3 regions of the Streptomyces sp. cmx-18-6 genome follow, and region 1 is predicted to be linked to each of the others. Evidence: riboswitches for the same ligand, from Rfam matches in the RefSeq annotation. Region 1 holds a riboswitch; each other region holds the start of a gene.
The links. Region 1 has a riboswitch for cobalamin ahead of ACLJPL_RS23175 (ABC transporter substrate-binding protein). Riboswitches for the same ligand answer to the same signal wherever they lie in the genome.
Positions count from the first base shown of each region.

Region 2: it holds a riboswitch for cobalamin, as region 1 does, so the genes downstream of both, ACLJPL_RS25360 (ribonucleoside-diphosphate reductase subunit alpha) here and ACLJPL_RS23175 (ABC transporter substrate-binding protein) in region 1, are expected to answer to the same signal.
Region 3: it holds a riboswitch for cobalamin, as region 1 does, so the genes downstream of both, ACLJPL_RS15430 (CoA-acylating methylmalonate-semialdehyde dehydrogenase) here and ACLJPL_RS23175 (ABC transporter substrate-binding protein) in region 1, are expected to answer to the same signal.

Region 1 covers NZ_JAEBEP010000010.1:65,238-67,491, forward strand. Annotated here, with positions in the region: gene ACLJPL_RS23170 (beta-ketoacyl-[acyl-carrier-protein] synthase family protein) at 1-922, shown strand, start outside; cobalamin riboswitch at 1,219-1,404, shown strand; gene ACLJPL_RS23175 (ABC transporter substrate-binding protein) at 1,465-2,254, shown strand, end outside.
Region 2 covers NZ_JAEBEP010000011.1:260,653-262,906, forward strand. Annotated here, with positions in the region: gene ACLJPL_RS25360 (ribonucleoside-diphosphate reductase subunit alpha) at 1-999, opposite strand, end outside; cobalamin riboswitch at 1,134-1,269, opposite strand; gene ACLJPL_RS25365 (YbdD/YjiX family protein) at 1,449-1,652, opposite strand; gene ACLJPL_RS25370 (carbon starvation CstA family protein) at 1,649-2,254, opposite strand, start outside.
Region 3 covers NZ_JAEBEP010000005.1:523,972-526,225, reverse strand. Annotated here, with positions in the region: gene cobF (precorrin-6A synthase (deacetylating)) at 1-478, opposite strand, end outside; cobalamin riboswitch at 668-847, shown strand; gene ACLJPL_RS15430 (CoA-acylating methylmalonate-semialdehyde dehydrogenase) at 1,075-2,254, shown strand, end outside.

The DNA of each region.
Region 1 (2,254 bases):
CGTCGTCGGCACCAGCAGCGGCGGCTCCGCCGGACTCACCGAACAGGCCGTCGCCCTGGAGCGGCGCGGCCCCGAGGCCACCTCGCCCTCGGGCATCCTGCTCACCATCCCGAACATGCCCGCGGCCGAGATCGCCATCCAGATGAGGGCCACCGGGCCCAGCCTCGCGCCGTGCACGGCCTGTTCCTCCGGGGTGACGGCCCTGTCCGTGGCCCGCGACATGCTGGCCCTGGGCCAGTGCGACATCGCCATCGCCGGAGCCACCGAGTCGATCGTCTTCCCGGTCGCCATGACCGGCTTCGCCCGCTCGGGCGCGGCGGCGCTGCGGAACGGGGACCCCGCCCGCCTCTGCCGCCCCTTCGCCGCCGGCCGGTCCGGGCTCGTCATGGGCGAAGGCGCCGCGATCATGGTCCTGGAGCGGGCCGAGGACGCCCGCGCCCGAGGAGCGGCCCCCCGGGCGCTGCTGGCGGGAGCCGGGGCCACGACCGACGCCCACCACCCCACCAGCCCGCACCCCTCAGGGGACGTCGCCCGGGCGGCCGTCGAGGCGGCGCTGACCGACGCGGGCTGGCGCGCCGAGGACGTCGACCACGTCAACGCGCACGGGACGTCGACCCCGCAGGGCGACGCGACCGAGGCCGCCCTCATCGGCCGGGCCTACCCGCACCGGCCGCCCGTCACCGCCCCCAAGGGCGTACTGGGGCACTGCATGGGGGCGGCGGGCGCCATCGAGGCGGGACTGACCGTCCTGACGCTCCAGCACGGCACCGTCCCGCCGATCGCGAACCTGGACGCCCCCGCGCCGGACTTCGACATCGACTGCGTCACGAAGGTTCCGCGCGAGGCGCCCGTACGACGGGCCGTCAGCCACTCCTTCGGCTTCGGCGGACACAACGCGGTGATCGCGCTCGAAGCTCCCTGACCCGCGCGGCTCCCTGACGCGCGGTCTCTGACGCGCCGCTCCCTGACGGGCGGCTCCGTGACCGCGAAGCTCCGTGATTCGCGAAGCTCCGCGACCTCACAGCTCGGTGACCACGAAGCTCCGTGACCCGCGAAGCTCTGTGATCCGAGCAGCTCCGTGACCCTTCAGCCCGACGGCCCGCCAGGCTCCGCAACCGAAGCGGAGGGCGTCCGGGCCGGTGCGGCGGGACGATCCCGCGCCGCACCGGCCCGCCGGGAGCCGGCCCCCGCACCGGCTCTGAGCTGCGCGAAGCCCCGTGATAGCTTGCCGGGGCCAGTCGAACCCCAGCGACGGGGTCAGGGAATCCGGTGCGAGACCGGAACTGACGCGCAGCGGTGAGGGGGACGGGCGGGGCCACGGCCACTGGAGCACAAGCGCTCCGGGAAGGCGTCCCGCCCGGACGAACCCGAGTCCGAAGACCTGCTGGCATCCGCGCCCCGCACCGGGGCACGGGAACCGTACGACGGGCTCCGCGGCTGGGCCCAGAGACACCGAGGTCCTTCGTGCTGCCCACGGCCACCCCCGCCCCGATACGCACCGCCGCCCTGCTCGCGGCCGGGCTCGTCCTGCTCACCGCCTGCGGTGGCGGGGCCGCCACCTCGTCCGCCGAGGGCGGCGACAAGGCGGCCGGCTTCCCGGTCACCCTGAAGAACTGCGGGCGCACCGTCACCGTGAAGGCCCCGCCCCAGCGGGCCGTCTCCGTTGACCAGGGATCGACCGAGATCCTGCTCTCGCTCGGCCTCGCCGACCGGCTCGCGGGCACGGCGACCTGGAGCGACCCGGTCATGAAGGGCCTGGAGAAGGCCAACGAGAGCGTCGAGCGCATCTCGGACAACCGCCCCTCGTCGGAGAAGGTCCTCGACAAGGAGCCGGACTTCCTCAGCGCCTCCTTCGCCTCCACCCTCGCCAAGGGCGGCGTCGCACCCCGCGAACAGTTCGAGAAGCTCGGCGTCCCCACCTACGTCTCGCCCGCCGACTGCGTCGGCAAGGACAACAGCGGCGGCGGCGACGGAGCCCGTACCGCGCCCCTCACCATGGACAGCGTCTACACCGAGGTCCGCGAACTGGCCCAGGTGTTCGGCGTCCCCGAGCGCGGCGACGCGCTGGTGGGCAGGCTCCAGGCGCGGGTGGAGAAGGCCACCGAGGGGATCGACGCGTCCGACGCCTCGCTCCTCTACTGGTTCTCCGACTCCAAGGCCCCCTACCTCGCGGGCTGCTGCGGCGCTCCCGGCGTCATCACCCGCGAGCTCGGCGCGAAGAACGTCTTCGACGACACCCACGACGAATGGCCCC
Region 2 (2,254 bases), on a different contig from region 1:
GTTGTCGCGGAGCTCGAGGAACTCCTCGATGTCCGCGTGCCAGGTCTCCAGGTAGACCGCGGCCGCGCCCTTGCGCCGGCCGCCCTGGTTCACCGCCGCCACGGAGGCGTCCAGCGTCTTGAGGAACGGCACGATGCCGTTGGAGTGCCCGTTGGTGCCCCGGATCAGCGAACCACGGGCGCGGATGCGGGAGTAGGAGAGGCCGATGCCGCCCGCGTGCTTCGAGAGGCGCGCCACCTGGTGGTAGCGGTCGTAGATCGAGTCCAGCTCGTCCTTCGGCGAGTCCAGCAGATAGCAGGAGGACATCTGCGGGTGCCGGGTGCCGGAGTTGAAGAGCGTGGGGGAGGAGGGGAGGTAGTCGAGCTTGCTCATCAGCCCGTAGAGCGCGGCGACCTCGTCCAGCGCCCGCACCGACTCGTCCTCGGCGAGGCCCGCGGCCACACGCAGCATGAAGTGCTGCGGGGTCTCGATGACCTGGCGGGTGATCGGGTGGCGCAGCAGGTAGCGGCTGTGCAGCGTACGGAGGCCGAAGTAGCCGAAACGGTCGTCCGCGCCCTCGGCGAGCGTCCGCTCCACGAGCTCGTCCAGCGCCTTGGCGTGCAGCTCCACGAAGGCCGCGGTGCGGTCGGCGATCAGGCCCTCGCGGTGGCCCACCGCGACGGAGGCGGAGAAGGACGTCGCGCCCTGGCTCGCGGCCTCGTCGGCGATCGTACGGGTCAGCAGCCGGGCGGCGAGTTTGGAGTACGCCGGGTCCTCGGAGATCAGGCCCGCGGCGGCCTCGGTGGCCAGCGAGCGGAGCTCGGCCTCGTCGGACCGGGCGTTGCGCCCGCGCAGCGCGGAGGCGGCGACCCGTCCGGGGTCGGTGTCGGGCAGATCGACGGTGAGGTCGGTCAGGGTCCGCAGCAGGGCGGTCCCGGGTCCGTCGTTCGTGCCTGCTCCGGACGTGGTGGAGGCAGCGGATTCGGTGGCTGAAACCGGATCGGCGGGCGCGATGGTCACTGGGCTTTCCCTCGCTCGGCTGGGGGCCGGCGGCGGGAAGGGGGAGCCGGGCAGCACGGTGCCATGAAGGCAGCACTGCACACGGCGTCCACCGGCCCATCCGCGAGGCCCGGACGTCTGGCGTCCGGTTCGGTCGAGCCGGACGCGCTGTCGACAGGTCGTCGGACTACGGGTGTGCAAAAGCACACTGATCACACCGTTGCGGGACAGTTCCGGATTCACACCGGATTCCCCTGCGGCGACAGCGAGGTCGAGCATACATGTGGGGGCCGCCCGATGAGGAAGCCCCCACATGTTGTGTCGGCGTGAACAGAAGTTGGTGTGACGGTCTGGTTTCTTCGCCCGCCTTTTTCCGTATCGGCGGCGTACGTACGCCCCCTTCCGAGGCCGCGAAAAGGGGCCGCCGCGCCCTTGGAAGGGGTGCGACGGCCCCGATCGGCCGGTGGTGGTCAGCAGCAGCGGAAGCCCTCGCGGGGGTCCGCCTCGCGGGCGTCCATACGGCTCCGCTCGAAGGCGCGGCGGGTCATCACCGGCGTGTCCGGATCGTGGGACCTGGCGTGCGCCACGTACCGGTCGTACACCGACTCGCCGGTCAGCTCACGGACGTACCAGCGGATCCGCCCCGCCACCCTCCGTACGTCCGCGACGGTCATGTCCGGCTCCCGGTCCCCGCCGACTCCTTGCGGATGCCGCCCTCGGGGCCGACGCCCGCCGCGATCAGCTCGGCCTTCTCCTCCTTGGTGGCGAAGATGGAGGCGGGGGCGACGAGCTTGGACTCGACGTACGGCGTCTCGTGGAGCTTGACGCTCTCCGGGTCGCGGATCGCGTTGAAGCAGACCCGGCCGGCGTCCACGAGCACCACGATGATGAGGACGGCGAAGAGGGCGCACAGCACGCCGTCGACGGTGGAGTTGGTGACGACGGTCCGCATGTCGTCCATGTTCTTGGCGGGCGCCAGCACCTCGCCCGCGTCGATGCCCGCCTGGTACTTGTCGCGCTGGGCGAAGAAGCCCACCTTCACGTCCGGCGAGAAGATCTTCTGCCAGCTCGCGGTGAGGGTGACCGCCACGTCCCAGGCGAGCGGGACCGCGGTGACCCACGCCCACTTCAGCCGGCCGGACTTGACGAGCAGCGTGGTGCAGACGGCGAGTGCGACGGCGGCCAGCAGCTGGTTGGCGATGCCGAAGAGCGGGAAGAGCTGGTTGATGCCGCCCAGCGGGTCGTGCACGCCGACCCAGAGGAAGTAGCCCCAGCC
Region 3 (2,254 bases), on a different contig from region 1:
GGCGGGCGGCGAGGGCGGAGACGCTGCTGATGCCGGGGATCACCTCGTGGCCGAACTCCACCGTGCCACGGGCCCGGATGTCCTCCAGGATCGCGAGGGTGCTGTCGTACAGGGACGGGTCGCCCCACACCAGGAAGGCCCCGCACTCCCCCGGTGCGAGCTCCTCGATGATCAGGCGTTCGCAGATGTCGGCGCGGCGGTGACGCCAGTCGTGCACCGCCGATGTGTAGCGCCCGCGGTCGTCCTGGGTGCGGTCCCGCCAGGGGTCGTCGGCCTCGACGACCCGGTAGGGGCCGGTCAGGTGCTCGGCCAGGATGTCCCGCCGCAGCCGGGTCAGGGAGTCCTTCTCCCGGCCCTTGCCGAGCACGAAGAAGACCTGGGCCCTGCGCATCGCCTTCACCGCGGCGAGGGTCAGATGGTCGGGGTCGCCGGCTCCCATGCCGATGACGAGGATGTGGCGGGGTGCGTCGTCGCTCATATCGGCCGATCATGCCAGCAGCGGGGCGGGCGATCGGGCCAGGGGCGAGGCGACCGATCGGGCCGGTCGCGGACCCGGCGATCACACCGGGGGCGGGGCGGGCGATCACGCCGGGGGGCGAGGCGGGGTGGACTTACTAGGACGTCCAACTATATGTTCGTGAGCAGAGGGGTGACCGGCGGGCAGCCGGGCGCCTCGAAGGCCCGTGGTGTCAGGGAAGCCGGTGCGATTCCGGCGCGGTCCCGCCACTGTGACCGGGGAGTTCGTCCTCGCAGGACACGCCACTGACGGCGAAGCGGTCGTCGGGAAGGCATGAGGGCGGGCACTGATCCGGGAGTCAGGATACCGGCCGCGGGATGTTCCGTGTTTCCACGAGGATGGAGCAGACACGCATGGCACCGGTCCGCACCCACGGCCCCGCAGGCCCGTCCCGGCGAGCGGTTCTCCCCGCCCCCTGACGGCCTCCGCCCTTCGCGTCCCCCTACGGCGAGCCCTTCCGGCACCCGCGCGCATCCGACCGGTGCGCCGTGCGCCGGTGGAGCCGTGCGCCATCCCCGGATCTCTCCTGACGATCTCACCGACGAGAGCAGGCTTTCATGGTCCGCGAACTCACCCATTTCATCGGCGGCAAGCACACGCCCGGCGCCTCGGGCGCGTACGGCGACGTGTACGACCCCAACACCGGCCGGGTCCAGGCCCGGGTGCCGCTGGCCGGCCGGTCCGAGACCGAGGCGGCCATCGCCGACGCCGCCGAGGCGCAGGTCGAGTGGGGCGAGTGGAACCCGCAGCGCCGCGCCCGGGTCCTGCTGCGCTTCCTCCAACTGGTCGAGAAGGAGAAGGACTCCCTGGCCCGGCTGCTCTCCTCCGAGCACGGCAAGACCGTCTCCGACGCGCACGGCGACATCGCGCGCGGGCTGGACGTGGTGGAGTTCGCCGCCGGTGTGCCGCATCTGCTGAAGGGCGAGTTCAGCGACAACGCGGGGTCCGGGATCGATGTCCACTCGCTGCGCCGGCCGCTCGGGGTCGTGGCGGGCATCACCCCGTTCAACTTCCCCGCGATGATCCCGCTGTGGAAGGCCGCGCCCGCTCTGGCCTGCGGGAACGCCTTCATCCTGAAACCCTCCGAGCGGGATCCCTCGGTGCCGCTGCGGCTCGCGGAACTGTTCCTGGAGGCGGGGCTGCCGCCCGGGGTCCTCAATGTCGTCAACGGCGGCAAGGAGACCGTCGACGTCCTGCTGGAGGACCCGAGGGTCAAGGCGCTCGGCTTCGTCGGCTCGACGCCGATCGCCGCGCACATCTACGCCACCGCCGCCGCCCACGGGAAGCGGGCGCAGTGCTTCGGCGGGGCGAAGAACCACATGATCGTGATGCCGGACGCCGATCTGGACCAGGCGGTGGACGCGCTGATCGGGGCCGGTTACGGCTCCGCGGGCGAGCGGTGCATGGCGATCTCGGTGGCCGTGCCGGTGGGCGAGGCCACCGCCGACGCGCTGGTGGCCAAGCTCACCGAGCGGATCGGCGAGCTGCGGATCGGCCGTTCGGACGACCCGGACGCCGACTTCGGGCCGATGGTGGGGCGCGACGCGGTGGACCGGGTCCGGGGCTATGTCGACCTGGGCGTCGAGGAGGGGGCCGAACTGGTCGTCGACGGGCGGGACTTCGCCCTGGAGGGGCACGAGGAGGGCTTCTTCGCCGGGGCCTCGCTCTTCGACCGGGTCACCCCGGACATGCGGATCTACCAGGAGGAGATCTTCGGCCCGGTGGTGTCCGTGGTCC